One region of the Streptomyces sp. NPDC048560 genome, then DNA from elsewhere that is predicted to be linked to it. Evidence: riboswitches for the same ligand, from Rfam matches in the RefSeq annotation. Region 1 holds a riboswitch; each other region holds the start of a gene.

Region 1 (6,048 bases):
GGGAGCGCAGATCCTCGCCCTCGCCCCGCCGAACCCGCTCCTGCCCCAGCCTGACCAGGCCTCGGAGCACCTTGAGGTGCGCCTCGGTGCGCCGCTGGGCGGCCCGCGCCGCACCGAGCGGCTCCAGCAGCATCCGGACCTCCAGGAGATCGGCGGCCTCCTGCTCGGTGGGCTCGGCCACGCACGCGCCGGCATGGCGGCGCGTGACGACGAACCCCTCCGACTCGAGTGTGCGCAGGGCTTCGCGCACCGGGACGCGCGAAACCCCGTAACGACGCGCGAGCAACTCCTCGGTGAGGCGGCTGCCGCGATCGAAGACACCGGAGACGATGTCGTCACGGATTGCCGTGCATACCGAATGCGCGGGAATGCGCATGTCCGAACCTCCGCCTTAATCCCCGCGAAACGCGGCCGATCGACGCCTGTTCTGTGACTCTATTGCAATGAGGCCGAATTTCCGACGGCAGAGCGGAAGCCGGGGATATCTTCTGGCCACGGAAGGCTTCGGCGGAGAGGCTGGAGAGCCCCGGGCGATACGCCGAAGGCCCCGGCGGGAAGCCGGGGCCTTCGGGAAGCACTGCGGAGCGGAGTGCGGGTCAGACGTTCACCCCGTGCGAGCGCAGGTACGCGACGGGGTCCATGTCGGAGCCGTACTCGGGGGTGGTCCGGGCCTCGAAGTGGAGGTGCGGCCCGGTGGAGTTGCCGGTCGAGCCGGAGATGCCTATCTGCTGCCCCGAGGTGACGCTCTGGCCGACGGAGACGCCGATCGAGGAGAGGTGGCCGTACTGGGTGTACGTGCCGTCCGTCATCCGGAGCACGATGTTGTTGCCGTAGGCCCCGCCCCAGCCGGCCTCGACGACCGTGCCGGCGCCGACGGCGACGACGGAGGAGCCGGACGCGGCGCGGAAGTCGACACCCGAGTGGCTGCCGGAGGACCAGAGCGCGCCGCCGGACTTGTAGCCGGTGGTGACGTAGGAACCGGCGACCGGAAGGTGGAAGGAGGTCAGACGCTTGCGCTCGGCCGCTCGGGCGGCGCGGGCCTCGGCCTCGCGGATCTCGGCGGCACGGGCCTTCGCCTTGCGCTCGGCCTCGGCCTTCGCCTTCGCCCTGGCCTCCGCCTTGGCCTTGGCCTCGGCGACAGCCTTCGCCTTGGCCTTCGCGGCGGCCTCGGCCTGCTGCTCCTGGGCCTTCGCCTGGGCGGCGATCTGGTCGGCGAGGGTGCCTTCGATGGCGATGACCTGGGTCAGGCCGGTGTCGCTGACGGTACGGGCCTCGTCGGCCGCGAGGGCCGGGGAGGCCATCCCGCCGATGACGCCTGTGGTGGCCAGAGCCGCGATGCCGGCGACATGAGCGCTCCTGCGCGTCAGACGGCTCGGGGCACGGTGCTTCCCGGTGGCACGGGTGAACGCCATTGAGGGGCTGATCCTTTCCTTCCTTCTCGCCTACCGGGTTAGCTGACGGGTTCGGAGCAGGAAGGTCTCCTACGGGCCCCCGCACCCCCGAAGGAGCGCGGACGTCCGATTCACCCCAGGGACTTCGTGGGTCCCCGGCTCCCCAGGCTCGCGCCTGACGGGGACTCGGCGATGGCTGCCCGGCGCCACGGGTGCGGCATACACATGACGGACAGCCGAGCCGACGCTAAACGGGGCCACTTTCAATCACCAAACGGACAGGCTGATTTGTAGTACATCCCACAGGGCAGATAGGCGGTCTCCCCATCAAAGACGGACAAAAAGACGGGACCCCGAGGGCGAGTTGCCCATCGGGGTCCCTTTTGTGCTCTTTTGTGTGTACGTCGGATGGCGGACCGGTCGTCAGCCGCTGACGACCGACACCTCCCCGATTCCCAGTGCGCGGACAGGCTCCGCGATCTGGGAGGCGTCGCCGACGAGCACCGTGACCAGGCGGTCCACCGGGAACGCGTTGACCACCGCGGCCGTCGCCTCGACCGTGCCGGTCTCGGCCAGGCGCGCGTACAGCTGGGCCTGGTAGTCGTCCGGGAGGTGCTGCTCGACCTGGTCGGCGAGGGTGCCCGCCACGGAGGCCGCCGTCTCGAACTTCAGCGGGGCGACGCCCACGAGGTTCTGCACGGCCGTCTCGCGCTCCGCGTCGGTCAGCCCCTCGGCCGCCAGGGTCCGCAGGACCTTCCAGAGGTCGTCCAGCGCGGGCCCCGTGGACTCCGTGTCCACCGAGCCGCTGATGGCGAGCATCGCCGCCCCGGTGCGCCCCGAGGGGGAACCCGGGCCGGTGGAACGCAGCACCTGCCCGAAGGCGCGTACGCCGTAGGTGTAGCCCTTCTCCTCGCGCAGGACGCGGTCCAGACGCGAGGTGAGGGTTCCGCCGAGGCAGTACGTGCCGAGGACCTGGGCGGGCCAGACACTGTCGTGCCGGTCGGCGCCGATGCGGCCGATCAGCAGCTGCGTCTGCACCGCGCCGGGACGGTCCACGATCACCACACGGCCGCGGTCGTCCGCGGTGATGGGCGGGACCGGGCGGGGCTCGGCGGAGTTGCCCGACCAGTCACCGACGGTCTCGGCGAGGAGCGCGTCCACGTCGACACCGGTCAGGTCACCGACGATGACCAGAGTCGCGGTGGACGGACGGACGTGCGCGTCGTAGAAGGCGCGCACGGCCGCGGCGTCGATACGCGCCACCGTCTCCTCGGTGCCCTGCCGCGGACGCGACATGCGCGCCGTGGCCGGGAAGAGCTCCTTGGAGAGCTGCTTGGCCGCCTTGCGGGCCGGGTTGGCCTGCTCGTGCGGGATCTCGTCGAGGCGGTTGCCCACGAGGCGCTCGATCTCGCTCTCGGAGAACGCGGGCGCCCGCAGCGCTTCGGCGATCAGTCCGAGCGCCTTGGTCAGCCGGGAGACCGGGACCTCCAGGGAGACCCGGACGCCGGGGTGGTCGGCGTGTGCGTCGAGCGTCGCGCCGCAGCGCTCCAGCTCGGCGGCGAACTCCTCGGCGGAACGCTTGTCCGTGCCCTCGGACAGCGCGCGGGACATGATCGTCGCCACGCCGTCGAGGCCCTCGGGCTCCGCGTCCAGCGGAGCGTCCAGGAAGATCTCCACCGCGACCACCTGCTGGCCAGGGCGGTGGCAGCGCAGCACCGTGAGGCCGTTGGGCAGGGCGCCACGCTCGGGTGCGGGGAAGGCCCAGGGCCTGGCCACGCCCGCGGTCGGCTGCGGGTGGTACTCCATCGCTACTCCAGTCACAGCGGCGTCGCTCACTGCTCGGCCCCTTCGTGCGTGTCGGTGCCGGCTTCGGCGGCGTCGTCTGCTTCGGCACCGGCGTCTGCCGGCGCCTCGACCGGCTCGTAGACCAGGACCGCGCGGTTGTCGGGGCGCAGGCGTGCCTTGGCGGCAGCCTGGACCTCCTCCGCCGTGACGTCGAGCACCCGCTGCACGGCCGTCAGGGCCAGCTGCGGGTCACCGAACAGCACGGCGTACCGGCACAGTTCGTCGGCGCGGCCCTCGACCGTGCCGAGCCGGTCCAGCCACTCGCGCTCCAACTGCGCCTGAGCCCGCTCCATTTCCTCGGGCGTGGGGCCCTCAGCGGCGAACCTGGCCAGCTCCTCGTCGACCGCTGCCTCGATCTCCGGCACCTCGACGCCGCCGGAGGTCTTCACGTCCAGCCAGCCCAGCGAGGGCGCCCCGGACAGCCTGAGCAGCCCGAAGCCCGCGGCCACCGCCGTACGGTCACGGCGGACCAGCCGGTTGTGCAGCCGGGAGGACTCCCCGCCGCCCAGCACGGTCAGCGCGAGGTCCGCGGCGTCGCACTCCCGCGTGCCGTCGTGCGGCAGCCGGTAGGCGGCCATCAGGGCGCGCGCCGGAACCTCCGCGTGGACCACTTCGCGCAGCTGCTCACCGATGACGTCCGGCAGCCTGCCGTCCCGCGGCGGCTGCTTGCCGTCGTGCGCCGGGATGGAACCGAAGTACTTCTCGACCCAGGCGAGCGTCTCCTGCGGATCGATGTCGCCGACCACCGAGAGCACCGCGTTGTTGGGCGCGTAATACGTGCGGAAGAACGTACGCGCGTCCTCCAGGGTCGCCGCGTCCAGGTCGGCCATCGAGCCGATCGGGGTGTGGTGGTACGGGTGGCCCTCCGGGTAGGCGAGGGCCGTCAGCTTCTCGAAGGCCGTGCCGTACGGAACGTTGTCGTAGCGCTGGCGGCGTTCGTTCTTCACGACGTCGCGCTGGTTCTCCATGGACTCCTCGTCGAGCGCGGCGAGGAGCGAGCCCATGCGGTCGGCCTCCAGCCAGAGCGCGAGCTCCAGCTGGTGCGTGGGCATGACCTCGAAGTAGTTGGTCCGCTCGAAACTGGTCGTGCCGTTCAGCGAACCACCGGCTCCCTGCACGAGCTCGAAGTGCCCGTTCCCCTTGACCTGGCCCGAACCCTGGAACATCAGGTGTTCGAAGAGGTGAGCCAGACCGGTACGCCCCTTGACCTCGTGGCGCGAACCGACGTCGTACCAGAGACAGACCGCGGCGACCGGGGTCAGATGGTCCTCCGAGAGCACCACACGCAGGCCGTTGGCCAGGCGGTGCTCGGTCGCTGTTCTGCCGCCGGAGCCGGCCTGAGCTGTGGCCGTGTGACCCATGGGCATGTACGTCCCTTCGATCGCGATACAGGTTTTCCTGCCAGACCTGCCACTCTAAGCAAGCGCACCGACACCTGGCGAAGTTCCCGATCCGTGGATGTTGTCGTAGATGCTGCCGTAAACGGAGCCTCCCGCGGGGCCCGCAGGACCGCTTCGGACGGGTCGAGGTCGGCGTTGTCGGTGCGGCGGTCCACAATGGTCCGCGTCAGAACCTGAGGTTGCCCGAACAGAATCCGTGAAGGAGTCGCAGCAGCGATGGCCCGCCGCAGCACGAAGACCCCGCCGCCGGACGACTTCGAGGAGAGAATCCTCGATATCGACGTCGTCGACGAAATGCAGGGCTCCTTCCTCGAGTACGCCTACTCGGTGATCTACTCAAGGGCCCTGCCCGACGCCCGCGACGGCATGAAGCCGGTGCACCGCCGCATCGTGTCCCAGATGAACGAGATGGGGCTCCGCCCCGACCGCGGCTATGTGAAGTGCGCCCGCGTCGTCGGCGAAGTGATGGGCAAGCTGCACCCGCACGGCGACGCGTCGATCTACGACGCGCTGGTACGCATGGCACAGCCGTTCTCGATGCGCCTCCCGCTCGTCGACGGCCACGGCAACTTCGGCTCGCTCGGAAACGACGACCCGCCGGCCGCCATGCGGTACACCGAGTGCCGGATGGCCGACGCCACCTCGCTGATGACGGAGTCGATCGACGAGGACACCGTCGACTACCAGCCGAACTACGACGGCCAGGAGCGGGAGCCGGTCGTCCTGCCCGCCGCGTACCCGAACCTCCTGGTCAACGGTGCGACCGGGATCGCGGTCGGCATGGCGACCAACATGCCGCCGCACAACCTGGGCGAGGTCATCGCCGCCGCCCGCCACCTCATCAGGCACCCGGGCGCGGACCTGGAGACCCTGATGCGGTTCGTCCCGGGTCCGGACCTGCCGACCGGGGGCCGGATCGTCGGCCTGGGCGGGATCAAGGACGCGTACGCGGCAGGCCGCGGCACGTTCAAGATCCGCGCCACCGTCGCCATAGAGGACGTCACGGCCCGCCGCAAGGGTCTCGTCGTCACCGAACTGCCCTTCACCGTCGGCCCGGAGAAGGTGATCGCCAAGATCAAGGATCTCGTCTCGGCGAAGAAGCTCCAGGGCATCGCGGACGTCAAGGACCTCACCGACCGCTCGCACGGCCTGCGTCTGGTCATCGAGGTGAAGAACGGCTTCGTGCCGGAAGCGGTGCTGGAGCAGCTCTACAAGCTCACGCCGATGGAGGAGTCCTTCGGCATCAACAACGTGGCGCTGGTCGACGGCCAGCCGCTCACCCTGGGGCTCAAGGAGCTCCTTGAGGTCTACCTCGACCACCGCTTCGAGGTCGTGCGCAGGCGCAGCGAGTTCCGCCGCGCCAAGCGCCGCGACCGGCTGCATCTGGTCGAGGGCCTGCTCGTCGCCCTGGT
Region 2 (6,048 bases), on a different contig from region 1:
AGAGGTTCGAGTGCCAGGGGCGGTCCGTCGTGCCCGGCTCCCCGCGGCGGTCCTCGGCCGCGCCGGGGTCGACCACGGTGTAGCCGGTCTCCCCCGGAAGTACGTAATGGAGGTGCTCGCGCGCCAGCCGCCGGATGTAGGCGTCGTCCTTGAGCCGCGCCTTCTCGTCGCGCAGCTCCTCGGTCCGCCGGAGCGCCTCCTGCGAGAGACGCTCCTGGTCGGCGATCTCGTCGCGCTGGGAGACGTACTGCCGCATCGGGTACGCGAGCGCGACCACGAGCGAGCAGACGACCAGGGCGAGGAACGCGGCGCGCCCGGTGAGCCGCGAGCGGCGGGCCTGGCGGCGGTTCTGGGACCGGTAGACGCGGGCCGCGGTCTGCTCACCGAGCAGTCGCAGCCTGGTCGCGGTGGAGAACCGGTCGCGGTCCTTCCCGGCCATCTCTCACGCCTCCCCATTACACACGTCGGTCCCCGCACACGGTACGGGACCGAGTGCGGGGACGGACGGAGGCTGGTGACTTAAGGCCCGCGACGGGCCTGCGGTCAGCCCCGGGAGCCGGTGATCAGCCCTTGAAGCGGGGGAACGCCGAGCGGCCCGCGTACACCGCGGCGTCGTCGAGGATCTCCTCGATGCGCAGCAGCTGGTTGTACTTGGCGACACGGTCCGAACGGGCCGGGGCGCCGGTCTTGATCTGACCGCAGTTCACGGCGACGGCGAGGTCGGCGATCGTGACGTCCTCGGTCTCGCCGGAACGGTGCGACATCATGCACTTGAAGCCGTTGCGCTGGGCCATCTCGACGGCGTCCAGGGTCTCGGTCAGGGAACCGATCTGGTTGACCTTCACGAGCAGGGCGTTCGCGGAGCCCTCCTCAATGCCGCGGGCCAGGCGCTCCGGGTTGGTGACGAAGAGGTCGTCGCCGACGATCTGCACCTTGGAGCCGAGCTTGTCGGTGATGACCTTCCAGCCGGCCCAGTCGTCCTCGTACAGCGGGTCCTCGATGGAGATGAGCGGGTACGCGGAGACGAGCTCCTCGTAGTACTCGGTCATCTCGGCGGCCGAGCGGGACTTGCCCTCGAACTCGTACACGCCGTCCTTGTAGAACTCGGACGCGGCGACGTCGAGCGCGAGGCCGATGTCGCGGCCGGGGACGTAACCGGCCTCCTTGATGGCCTCGACGATGAGGTCCAGGGCGGCGCGGTTGGACTCCAGGTTCGGGGCGAAGCCGCCCTCGTCACCGAGACCGGTGGACAGGCCCTTGGTCTTCAGGACCTTCTTCAGCGTGTGGTAGACCTCCGCGCCCCAGCGCAGGGCCTCGGAGAACGACTCGGCGCCGATCGGCGCGATCATGAACTCCTGGATGTCCACGTTGGAGTCGGCGTGCGAGCCGCCGTTCAGGATGTTCATCATCGGAACGGGCAGCAGGTGCGCGTTCGGGCCGCCGAGGTAGCGGAAGAGCGGCAGGTCGGACGCCTCGGAGGCGGCGTGCGCGACGGCCAGCGAGACGCCGAGGATGGCGTTGGCGCCGAGCGAGCCCTTGTTCTCGGTGGCGTCCAGGTCGAACATGGCCTGGTCGATGAGGCGCTGCTCGGTGGCGTCGTACCCGACGAGCTCCGGGCCGATCTGCTCGATGACGGCGAGGACGGCCTTCTCCACGCCCTTGCCCATGTAACGGTTGGGGTCTCCGTCGCGAAGCTCAATGGCCTCGAACGCACCGGTGGAGGCGCCGGACGGAACAGCAGCACGTCCCGTGCTGCCGTCGTCGAGGCCAACCTCGACCTCGACCGTGGGGTTGCCCCGGGAGTCGAGGATTTCCCTGGCTACGACGACGTCGATGGACGGCACGAGGCATCTCCTTCTGGGATATGACACTGGTTGTGCAGGGTCACCGTGGTCACTGTGGCCTTGCGGCATGAGCCTATCCGGCCGGGCTCCATCGGCCAGCCGGGCGCCCGTCCCCTGGGACGAAAAAGGACCCAAGGGTATGCATTCGCGGGCAAAGCTCCAGAAAATTACTGCCCAGTAACTACAACACTTGAACACTCGGGCGTCAGCGGCCGGTGCCCGGGCCGGCGCCACCGGGTGAAAAGACCCGGCCCGGCGCGCACGGGGGAGAGCGCACCGGGCCGGGAGCTGAGCGGGAGGGATGCCGCCGGACACCCCCTCCGGTCGGGAGGAGAGTCCCAGGTACTACTTCGTCAGGTGGAGCTGCTGACCCGGGAAGATCAGGTCGGCGTCCTTGACGATGTCGTCGTTCAGGTCGAACAGCTTCTCCCAGCCGCCCTTGACGTCCTGCTTCTCGGCGATCTTGCTGAGGGTGTCGCCGGCCTTCACCTTGTACTCGCCGTCACCCTTCGCAACCTTCTCGCCGGTCGGGGTGGTGACGGTCTTCGGCGCGGTGCGCTGCTCGCTGCGCGTGGTGGGCTGCTCGGCCTTGCGCTCCGGCTGGGCCTGCTGCTGCGGCTCCTGCTCGGCGCCGCTCTCCGTGGAGCCGGTGTCGACACCCGGGTCCACGCCGTCGTTGGTCAGGTTGCCGGCGCCGGCGCAGGCCCAGGCACCCGGGCCCTGCAGGTCGAGAAGCTTCTCGGCGGCGGCGATCTGCTGCGACTTGCTGGCGAGGTCGGCGCGCGCGGCGTACTGCGTGCCGCCGGCGGCGGCCCAGCTGGACTGCGAGAACTGCAGACCGCCGTAGTAGCCGTTGCCGGTGTTGATGGACCAGTTCCCGCCGGACTCGCACTGCGCGACGGCGTCCCACGTGGCGACGGAGGCGGCGGAGGCGTTGGTCGCGCCCATCAGCGGGACGGCGATCGCGGCACCGGCCACACCGGCGAGCGTGGCGACACGGGCGGCCTTGGACGGGCGGCGGTGCTTGGCCTTGCTGGAAAACAGCATGGAGCTTCTCCTCACCGACGCCTACGAGGTGAGCTGTCGGGTTCGGGCCAAGTGAGTTGCCCGGTCGCATGTCCTAGCACGCGACTTAACCCCAAGCCGGTCCTGAGTCGTCTCCCGACGATCGGGCCCGGCGCTTACCTGGGTCCCCCGCTCCTGCCTACGGCGCTTTACGCGTCTGTTCCCTTCGACCGACGGCAGGATTCGGCGTGACGGTCGACGGGGCCCGCGGTGCGAGCGGTTCCGACCGTAAACATAGGCAACCCCGACATTCAAAGAGGGACATACCGGCCATACGGGTTTTTCTCGTCCTGGAGGAAAGAACGTTTCCGCAGGTCGGAGCGGCCCCGGACGCATCACCCGGGCACACCAGGCCAGTTGAAGCAAAGAGACCCATGTCTCACTTACGCATAAGTGGACATAGGCCTCTGAACTACCCCTGAATTTGGGGCGTTTTCCCGAATTGGATCAGTTGCTCTCGGAGCCCTCCGCGGCGTCCAGCGGCCCCAGATCGAGGCTCTGGCCGGGGAGGATCAGGTCCGGGTCGGAGCCCAGCTCGCTCTTGTTGGTCTCGTACAGCTCGGTCCAGCCGCCGGGAACCTTCTGTGCGTCAGCAATCGCCCAGAGGTTGTCGCCGGGCCGGACGGTGTACTCGCCGTCGGCGCTCGGCGCACCCGCGTCGCGGGCCTGGCCGTCCCCACGCGAGGCGTGACGTCCGGAGTCGCGCCCGTCCCGGCCCGTCTCCTGGCTCGCCTCGGGCGCCGGTGCGCCGCGGTGCTTGCCGCCGCCCTGGTCCGCGTCGGCCGGAGCCTCGGACGCCTCGGGGGCCGGTGTGGTGGTGGGCGGGGCCGTCGTGCCGGAGTCCTCGGAGCCGGGCGAATCGCCGGTCTCGCCGTTCTTGTCGGACTCGCTCGCCGCGCCCGACTCGCCGGACTTGGCCGAATCGCCCTTCTTGTTCGCCTTCTTCGTCGCACTGTCCGACGAGGTGCCGGCCGCGTCGTCGGACGGGAAGAGCCCGTCCGTCAGGCCGGCGGAGGGGCTGTCGCCCGGGTCGACACCCGGCAGCGACCCGTCAGGCGCGAGCCCTGAGATCACCGCGCAGCTCGGCCAGGCCTGCGGACCCTGGTCCGCCAGGACCTTCTCCGCCACGGAGATCTGCTGCGAGCGGCTGGCGAGGTCGGCGCGGGGCGCGTACGCCGGGCCGCCGTACGCCGACCAGGTGTCCTGGGAGAACTGGAGGCCACCGTAGAAGCCGTTGCCCAGGTCCGCGCTCCACATGCCGCCGCTCTCGCACTCGGCGACCCGGTCCCAGGTCGAGGCGTCAGCGGCGTGCGCACCGGTCGCGCCGAGCAGCGGAATGGCGATGGCCGATCCCGTCACGCCTGCGGCGACGACGATGGCGGGTGCCTGGCGAGGGCGGCGGTGTCTGCCGTTCGCGGAGCCCATGGGAATGCCTTCCGTGTGACTGAAACATGTGACTGCTGTGGTGAACGGTGAACTTAGCGGGACTCGAACGTGTGTCACAAGTCGATGCAGCGGAGATCACGTAAAAGTCACAGAGTTGACAGAGCGTCACCTTGCGCGGCCGGCGATCCCGGGGCGAACTCCACCGGAAGGGTGCGCAGTCCGCGCATGATGAGCCCGCCGCGCCACCGCAAATCGGCAGGATCCGCAGCGAGCCGCAGGTCAGGCAGCCGCTTCAACAGCGTTGCCAGCGCGGTCTGTCCCTCCAGCCTGGCGAGCGGTGCCCCCAGGCAGTAGTGGATGCCGTGCCCGTATCCGAGGTGCTGATTGTCACTCCGTGCGAGGTTCAGAGTGTCCGCATCGCGGAATCGTTCCGGGTCCCGGTCGGCGGCGGCGAGGACCACGAGCACGGGGTCCCCGGCGGCGATCTCCTGCCCGCCGAGCGTGACGGGCTCGGTCGCGTACCGCCAGGTGGCGAGCTCCACCGGGCCGTCGTAGCGCAGCAGTTCCTCCAGACCGGTGGCGAGGAGGTCCGTGTCACCCGCGGCGAGCGAACGCTGAAGCCGTTCGCGCTCGACGGGGTTGCGCAGCAGGGCGTACGTCCCGTTGCCGATGAGGTTGACCGTTGTCTCGAAGCCGGCGAAGAGGAGGATGAACGCCATCGCGGCGGCCTCGTTCTCCGTGAGGTGCTCGCCGTGGTCGCTCGTCCGGATCAGCCCCGAGATCAGGTCGTCACCCGGATTCTCCCGTTTGCGGTGGATCAGTTCGGCGAGGTAGTTGCGCATCTTCTTCACGGACCTGGCCACGCCGCCGCGCGGGCCGCCACCGTGCCGGATCATCATGCCCGCCCAGTCGCGGAAGTCGTCCTGGTCCTCCGGCGGGACGCCGAGCAGGTCACAGATCGCGTAGATGGGCAGCGGGAAAGCGAAGTCGTGGATGAGGTCGGCTTTCCCCTCCTCGATGAAGTTGTCGATGAGGCGGTCGGTCAGCTCCTGCACGCGGGGCGCGAACTCCGCGACCCGGCGCGGGGTGAACGCCTTGGCCACGAGGCGGCGAAGCCGGGTGTGGTCCGGCGGATCGATGTTCAGCAGATGCGTCATCAGCTCCGCCTTGCGCTCCCCCGGGATGCCCGTCCGGCCCTTGGCGTGCGCCGATCCGGCATGGTGCGCCGGGTTCTTGGACAGCCGGGCGTCGGCGAGTGCCTGCCGGGCGTCCGCGTACCGGGTCACCAGCCACGCCTCGACCCCGCTGGGCAGGGTCGTCCGGTGTACGGGGCTGTGCTCGCGGAGCCAGGCGTACGCGGGGTAGGGGTCGGTCGCGAACTCCCAGGTGAAGAGCTCGGGGGCGGCGGGGGCCCCGGGGACCGCTGCCCCGTGGTCCACGGGGCAGCCGGCGGGGGTGGCTTCGGCACCAGGGGTGGCCTGGGTGTCTCCGGGAGGAGGCCCGGAGGGGTTGCCGCCAGGGCCTTCGGCGGGCGTTCCGGAGGGGTTGCCCGCAGGGCCTTCGGCGGGGGTGTCTGCTGCGGCTGCGGCGGGGCTGTCGTTCACCCCTCGACGTTAGCCGCCTTCTCCCCGCCCTCCGCCGCCAGGATCGCGTCGCGATAGGTGCGGGCCGCCGCGCGCAGGGCGGCCTCCGGGTCGGCTCCGTCCCTCTCGGCCTGTACGGCGAGGGCGAGGAGCTCGTATCCGATGGAGTC
Region 3 (6,048 bases), on a different contig from region 1:
CGGAGGTGTTGAGATTGTGGTTGTACGCGTCGGCGCCCGCGGACCGCAGCCGCTCGGCCTGTCCGTCGGAGAGCAGACCGAGACAGGCGCACACCTCGACGCCCTCGTTCTGGTCCTTGATCGCCTCGATGGTCTGTGACACCCGGTCGACGTCGCGGTCCGTCGGACCACGGCCGCTCGCCACCAGGCAGACACGCTTCGCGCCGCCGGCGACCCCTGCGGCCGCCGCCTTGGACGCCTCGTCCGGCTTCAGCCACGTGTACTTGAGGATCTCCGCCTTCGACCCGAGCCGCTGCGAGCAGTACGAGCAGTCCTCGGGGCAGAGCCCGGACTTGAGGTTGACCAGATAGTTGAGTTTCACCCGACGCCCGAACCACTGGCGGCGTACCCGGCCGGCGGCGGCCACCACGTCGAGCAGTTCGTCGTCGGAGGTCGCCAGCACGGCGAGCGCTTCTTCGCGGGTCGGCAGTTCGCGCCGCAGCCCCTTGTCCACCAGCGTGTTCAGCAGGTCCATGGCGCTGATCCTTACGTACGGCACGGTCATCGGCCAAGGAGGAACCAGACAGAAGAGACGGAGAAGGGTGTGGGTATTGCCACATCCTGACCCGCTGCGCTCGCGGCTAAGGTCTGTGAGCTGCCTACAAAAGGGACCACGCCATGTCCTTCGCCCCGTTCGACTGGATCGACGACGAGGCCCGCCGCCGTACCGCTGCCGGACTCGTCCGCACGCTGCGGCCGCGATCCGCCGAAACGGAACTGCTGGACCTCGCGAGCAACGACTATCTGGGCCTCACCCGGCACCCGGAGGTCACCACCGCGGCCGCCGACGCGGCACGCCGGTGGGGCGCCGGTGCCACCGGCTCGCGACTCGTCACCGGGTCCACCGCCCTGCACGCCGAGCTCGAACGCGAACTGGCCGCCTTCTGCGGTTTCGAGGCGGCCCTGGTGTTCTCCTCCGGTTACGCGGCCAACCTCGCCGCCCTCACCGCGCTCTCGGGCCCCGGCTCCCTGATCGTCTCGGACGCGGGCAACCACGCCTCGATCGTCGACGGGTGCCGGCTCTCCCGGGCGGCGACGGCCGTGGTGCCGCACGCGGATCCCGACGCCGTGCGCAAGGCGCTGCACGCCCACGACGGGCGGGCCCTCGCCGTGACGGACTCGGTCTTCTCGGTGGACGGCGACGCCGCGCCGCTGACGGAGCTCGCCGACGCCTGCCGGGCCGGCGGCGCCGCACTGCTGGTGGACGACGCGCACGGGCTGGGCGTAGTCGGGGAGGGCGGGCGCGGCGCGCTCGCCGCCGTGGGGCTCGCCGGCGGGGAGGGGATCGTCGCCACACTCACCCTGTCCAAGTCGCTGGGCAGCCAGGGCGGGGCGGTCCTCGGGCCGGCCCGGGTGATCGAGCACCTGGTCAACACCGCCCGCACGTTCATCTTCGACACCGGGCTCGCCCCGGCGGCCGCCGGAGGGGCGCTCGCTGCCCTGGGCCTGCTCCGGCGTGAACCGGAGAGGGCGGGGCAGGCCCGTGGGGTGGCCACAGCCCTGTACGAACAGCTGACAGCGGCCGGTCTCACGGTGGCACGCCCCGACGCGGCGGTGGTCGCCGTGCGGGCACCGTCCGCGGACACGGCGGTGCGCTGGGCGGCCGACTGCCGCGCGGCGGGCATCGCGGTCGGCTGTTTCCGGCCGCCGTCGGTACCGGACGGGATCTCGCGGCTGCGGCTCACCGCCCGCGCGGACCTGACGCCGGAACAGATCTCGGGCGCCGTGGCCACGATCCTCAGGACCGCTCCCGAAGGCGCGTCGGCCCAGGCCGGCTGAGGCGCAACGCGGTCAGCCGTCGCAGGTTCCGGGGTACAGCCCAAATCCAGTCTTCCGTGGCAGAGTTCACCGCTTTGGGCGACAGATATATACATATCTTGGTGCATGGTCGTTACAGAGGGCAGCATCGGTGTCAATCTGGCGCGAAGCACAACCCCGGCCGATCTCGGATCGGCCGGGCCGGGAAGGGACGGCGCCGCCATGGCAGACCAGCAAGAAGCATCCGTCACTCTGCCGAGCGATCCGGTCTCGGTCTCCTCGGCGCGGAAGTACGTGGCCCGGGTACTCGGCGAGTGGGGCCTCCCGGACGACACCGACATCGCCGACAGCATCCGTCTGATCGTCTCCGAACTGGCCACCAACGCCGTCCAGCACACCTTCGGCCAGTCGCCCACCTTCACCGTGGACCTCCGGCTGGACCGGGACGAGGAGCTGTTTCTGGGGGTGACGGACAGTCACCCACGCTGGCCGCGGCGGCTGCCCGCCGCTGTTCAGCAGGACAACGGACGCGGCATGGTCATCATCCGTTGTCTGGCCAAGGAGTGCGGCGGGCGGCTCACGATCAGCCCCACCGCCGACGGGGGCAAGACGGTCTCGATCGCGCTTCCCTGGACCGCACCGGTCCAGAGCTGACCTCGGGCGAAACGGTCCGTCAGCACGCCCTGGCGGCACGTCCGTAGGGGTTCCGGGCGACGCAGTGGCGCCCCGCCCGCACGGGTCCGTCCTCGCGCCGTCGCGGCTCGGACGAAAAGGGCGTCGTCACGACGCGGATGCACGGGGTCCGTTCCCCTCCGTCGCGGCCCGGCCGAAGCGGTCGTCGTCACGCCGGTGCGGCGCGGCCGAAGCCGCTGCGCAGCAGAGCCGTGAGGGTCGCTGCCGCCGCCGTCGCACGGTCGCCCCGATGAACGACCGAAATGGTCCGCCGGAAACCGGCGGGGTCGAGCCGCCGCACCGCGAGTGGCGTCGGAGACATCGCGGCGACCATCTCCGGCACCACGGCCGCGCCGAGGCCGGCGCTCACCAGCGCACACACCAGTGCGTAGCCGGGGGACTCGCAGACCACGGCCGGGGTCGCCCCCGCCTCGGCCAGGGCGCTCTCCACCCCGCGCCGGGGCGGATGCGTCGGCGCACTGCTGATCAGGGGACGGCCGGCGAGCTCGGTGACCGGCAGCCGCCCCGTGCCCTCCGAGAGGACCTGCCCGACGGCGGTGACCAGCACGAGCTCTTCGACCAGCAGCGGCTCGACGACCACCCCCGCGGGTGGCGGATCGGCGACCGCCGGTTCGTACGCGTGGGTCAGCGCCAGATCGACCTCCCCCGCGGCGACGGCGGCGACCCCGTCGGGCGGCTCCAGGTCGGTGACGGTCAGCTCGACGTCCGGATGGGCGCGCCGGAACGCGCTCAGCACCGGAGGCAGCAGATGGATCCCGGCCGTGGTGAAGGTGGCGACGCGCAGCCGGCCGCCCGACAGCCCGGCGAGCCTCGCCAGCTCGTGCCGGGCCTGGTCCATCTCGTCCAGCACCCGCCTGGCCCGGCCGGCCAGCAGTTCCCCGGCCGCCGTGAGCCGTGCTCCGCGGTGGTGGCGCACCAACAGCTCCGCGCCCGCTTCCCGCTCCAGTTTCGCCAGCTGCTGGGAGAGCGCCGGGGCCGTGTATCCGAGGCGGGCCGCGGCGCGCGTGATCGACCCGGACTCGGCGACCGCCACCAGCGCCGACAGGCGCGTCGGGTCGTACATTAAGCGTTCCTTTTGGCAGACCCAGGAGATTGCAAGTACATGCTAAAGGCCCGTCCGGTCCATGGTGTACCCATGGATGCACAACTGCTGGCCTTCACCGGGGTGGCCGCCGCGATGGTGGCGCTGCCGGGTGCCGACTTCACCGTGGTCGTACGCAATGCCCTGGACTCGCGCCGGGCCGGGGTGGCCGCAGCGGTGGGCGTCGCCGCAGGGTTGCTCGTCCACACCGCGCTCGCCGTGGCGGGCCTCGCCGCCGTGCTGGTGACGATGCCCGTGCTCTTCCGCACCGTCCAGCTGCTCGGCGGCGCGTACGTGCTCTACCTCGGACTCAGCGCGCTGTACGCGCTGCGGCGGCCCCCGGCGGGGGCCGGGGCGGACGCGGACGCGGCACCTGGAAGGGCGGCCGAAGCACTCGGGCCCTCGTTGCGGCAGGGTTTCCTGACCAACGCCCTGAATCCCAAGGCGCCGGTGCTCTTCCTCAGCCTGCTGCCCCAGTTCGTGCCGGACGGGCAGCCGCCGCTGCCGAGGACGCTGCTGCTCGCCGCGGTCGTGGTGCTGCTGGCGCTGATCTGGTTCCCGGCCGTGGCCCTGCTCGTGGACCGGCTCGGCCGGTGGCTGCGCCGGCCGCGTACCGCCAGGGCGATCGAGGGCGGCAGCGGCGCGGCGCTCACCGCGCTCGGGCTCGTGCTGGTGGGCGGCCCCCTGCTGCACTGAGGCAGCGGGGGCGCCGGTCATCGCACCCGCCCGTACCAGACGCTCTTGGACCAGATCCGCTCCAGGCGCACGACGGACCCGGACTTCGGGGAGTGCCAGATCCGGCCGTGGCCGGCGTAGATGCCCACGTGGTAGACGCTCCGGCCGAAATGGAAGAAGACCAGATCGCCGCGCTGTCGCTGCGACGAGGCGATGTGCCGGGTCTTGTTGTACTGCTGCTGAGCCGTGCGGGGGAGCTTCTTGCCCACCCTCTTGAACGCGTACAGCGTGAGCCCCGAACAGTCGAAACGGCGGGGGCCGGCGGCGCCGTACTTGTAGGGCGAGCCCTTCTTCGAGGCGGCGATGCTGAGCGCCTTCGTCGAGTGGGTCGCGGCCTCGGCGTCGTTCACGACGCCCGGGGCCAGCATGGTGGTGCCGATCGCGAGAGTGAGGACCGAGGCCGTACCGGCCCGGGCGAGAAGTGACGGGACATGAACCTGCGCAGACATGCGCAACCCTTCGTCAGCCGCCTGTGAAGGATGACCTGTCGGGTTCGGGCTGGCGAAGTTGCCCGGCCGCACGCGGCGGCTTCACCCCGAGGGACGGCCGGTTTCCCGGTCGGCCCGTTGTGCTCGGGTCCTCCACTCCTGCCGATCCACTCCTGTCGACCAGTCATCCGGACAGCGGCAGGACTCGGCGTCCGCCCGGACCGCCCCGCCGCGGTGGCGGGGGCTTGTCGTCCCAGGGATCTTGACTCACCCGGTGCCTGTTTTCCGAGCTGAAACGGTGTTATGTGAGGCTCGTCACGACTGATCCATTCGGGTGGACAGGGTGGATTCGAGACGGGTGACGGAGTGCCCGACCGGCCTCGTACCAGCGGCGGAGCGCTGAATTCCGCTCACAGTCCAGGCAGGTTGCGCAAGTTGAGCCGTCCCTCGTGAGAGTGACGGCCTACGCCGAACGAGCGAGGCAATTCGGTCTGGGCACCGGGCGTGTCGCACGGTGTCGCCGCAGGGCGCTCGGGAAGTCCTGGAGGAGGCCGGAAGGCGGGTGGCTCAGCGATTGATCAACTCGTGCCGACGGGGGGCACGGTGACGCGCGCGGCGCGGCGTTCCCCGTCGAGCACCCGCAGCGCCCGCGCCAGGGTGCCCGCGTGGATCTGCGTCTCGCCCCGTTCGTGCATGGAGGCGAGGGCGTCCCGCAGCGCTGCCGCCCGGGACGCCAGTGCCTGCGCCGCCCGGAGGGCGCTGTAGGTGTCACTGCCGCGGGCCGGGTTGATCCGGCCCACCTGGTCGAGCACTTCCAGGTAGCAGTCGATGAACTCCCCCTCGGCACGGGTCAGTGCGGGGAGCGGCGGGAACTCCGGTGGGCGCATGGGCGGTTCACCTCGCGGTGTGCGGCGGCTGGGACGGGCTGCGGTTCTCCATGACGTGGTCCACCACCCCGTACGCCTTGGCGGCCGCGGCGTCGAGGAAGGTGTCCCGGTCGAGGTCGGCGCCGACCTGCTCCACGGACCGGCCGGTGTGCCGGACCAGCATCCGCGTGAGCATCTCGCGCTCACGCATCAACTCCCGTGCCTCGATCTCCAGATCGGACGGCTGCCCCCGCACCGGCTCGGGCAGGGAGGGCTGCTGGATGACTACCCGGGCGCCGGGCAGGGCATGTCGCCGGCCCGGGGCGCCGGCCGCGAGCAGGACGGCCGCGGAGGAGCCGGCCTGGCCGAGGCAGAAGGTCTCCACCTCGCAGGTGAGGTACTGCATCGTGTCGTAGATCGCGGCCATGGCGGTGAACGCTCCGCCGGG

What was found. A riboswitch is a leader RNA that binds a small molecule or an ion and turns the genes downstream of it on or off. The one in region 1 is predicted to bind cyclic di-AMP.
Positions count from the first base shown of each region.
Region 2: another riboswitch for cyclic di-AMP. It lies ahead of AB0C82_RS20780 (transglycosylase family protein); the one in region 1 lies ahead of AB0C82_RS09600 (M23 family metallopeptidase).
Region 3: another riboswitch for cyclic di-AMP. It lies ahead of AB0C82_RS26570 (C40 family peptidase); the one in region 1 lies ahead of AB0C82_RS09600 (M23 family metallopeptidase).

Region 1 covers NZ_JBEZIJ010000002.1:636,294-642,341, forward strand. The annotation lists gene AB0C82_RS09595 (GntR family transcriptional regulator) at 1-376, opposite strand, end outside; gene AB0C82_RS09600 (M23 family metallopeptidase) at 597-1,412, opposite strand; cyclic di-AMP (ydaO/yuaA leader) riboswitch at 1,426-1,593, opposite strand; gene AB0C82_RS09605 (pitrilysin family protein) at 1,815-3,197, opposite strand; gene AB0C82_RS09610 (pitrilysin family protein) at 3,224-4,603, opposite strand; gene AB0C82_RS09615 (DNA topoisomerase IV subunit A) at 4,853-6,048, shown strand, end outside.
Region 2 covers NZ_JBEZIJ010000007.1:342,301-348,348, reverse strand. The annotation lists gene AB0C82_RS20790 (septum formation initiator family protein) at 1-439, opposite strand, end outside; gene eno (phosphopyruvate hydratase) at 564-1,844, opposite strand; gene AB0C82_RS20780 (transglycosylase family protein) at 2,190-2,891, opposite strand; cyclic di-AMP (ydaO/yuaA leader) riboswitch at 2,895-3,066, opposite strand; gene AB0C82_RS20775 (transglycosylase family protein) at 3,357-4,334, opposite strand; gene AB0C82_RS20770 (cytochrome P450) at 4,442-5,734, opposite strand; gene AB0C82_RS20765 (nucleoside triphosphate pyrophosphohydrolase) at 5,896-6,048, opposite strand, start outside.
Region 3 covers NZ_JBEZIJ010000010.1:280,265-286,312, forward strand. The annotation lists gene bioB (biotin synthase BioB) at 1-514, opposite strand, end outside; gene AB0C82_RS26550 (8-amino-7-oxononanoate synthase) at 658-1,818, shown strand; gene AB0C82_RS26555 (ATP-binding protein) at 2,020-2,451, shown strand; gene AB0C82_RS26560 (LysR family transcriptional regulator) at 2,639-3,553, opposite strand; gene AB0C82_RS26565 (LysE family translocator) at 3,626-4,267, shown strand; gene AB0C82_RS26570 (C40 family peptidase) at 4,285-4,755, opposite strand; cyclic di-AMP (ydaO/yuaA leader) riboswitch at 4,759-4,942, opposite strand; gene AB0C82_RS26575 (hypothetical protein) at 5,313-5,621, opposite strand; gene AB0C82_RS26580 (ATP-dependent Clp protease proteolytic subunit) at 5,629-6,048, opposite strand, start outside.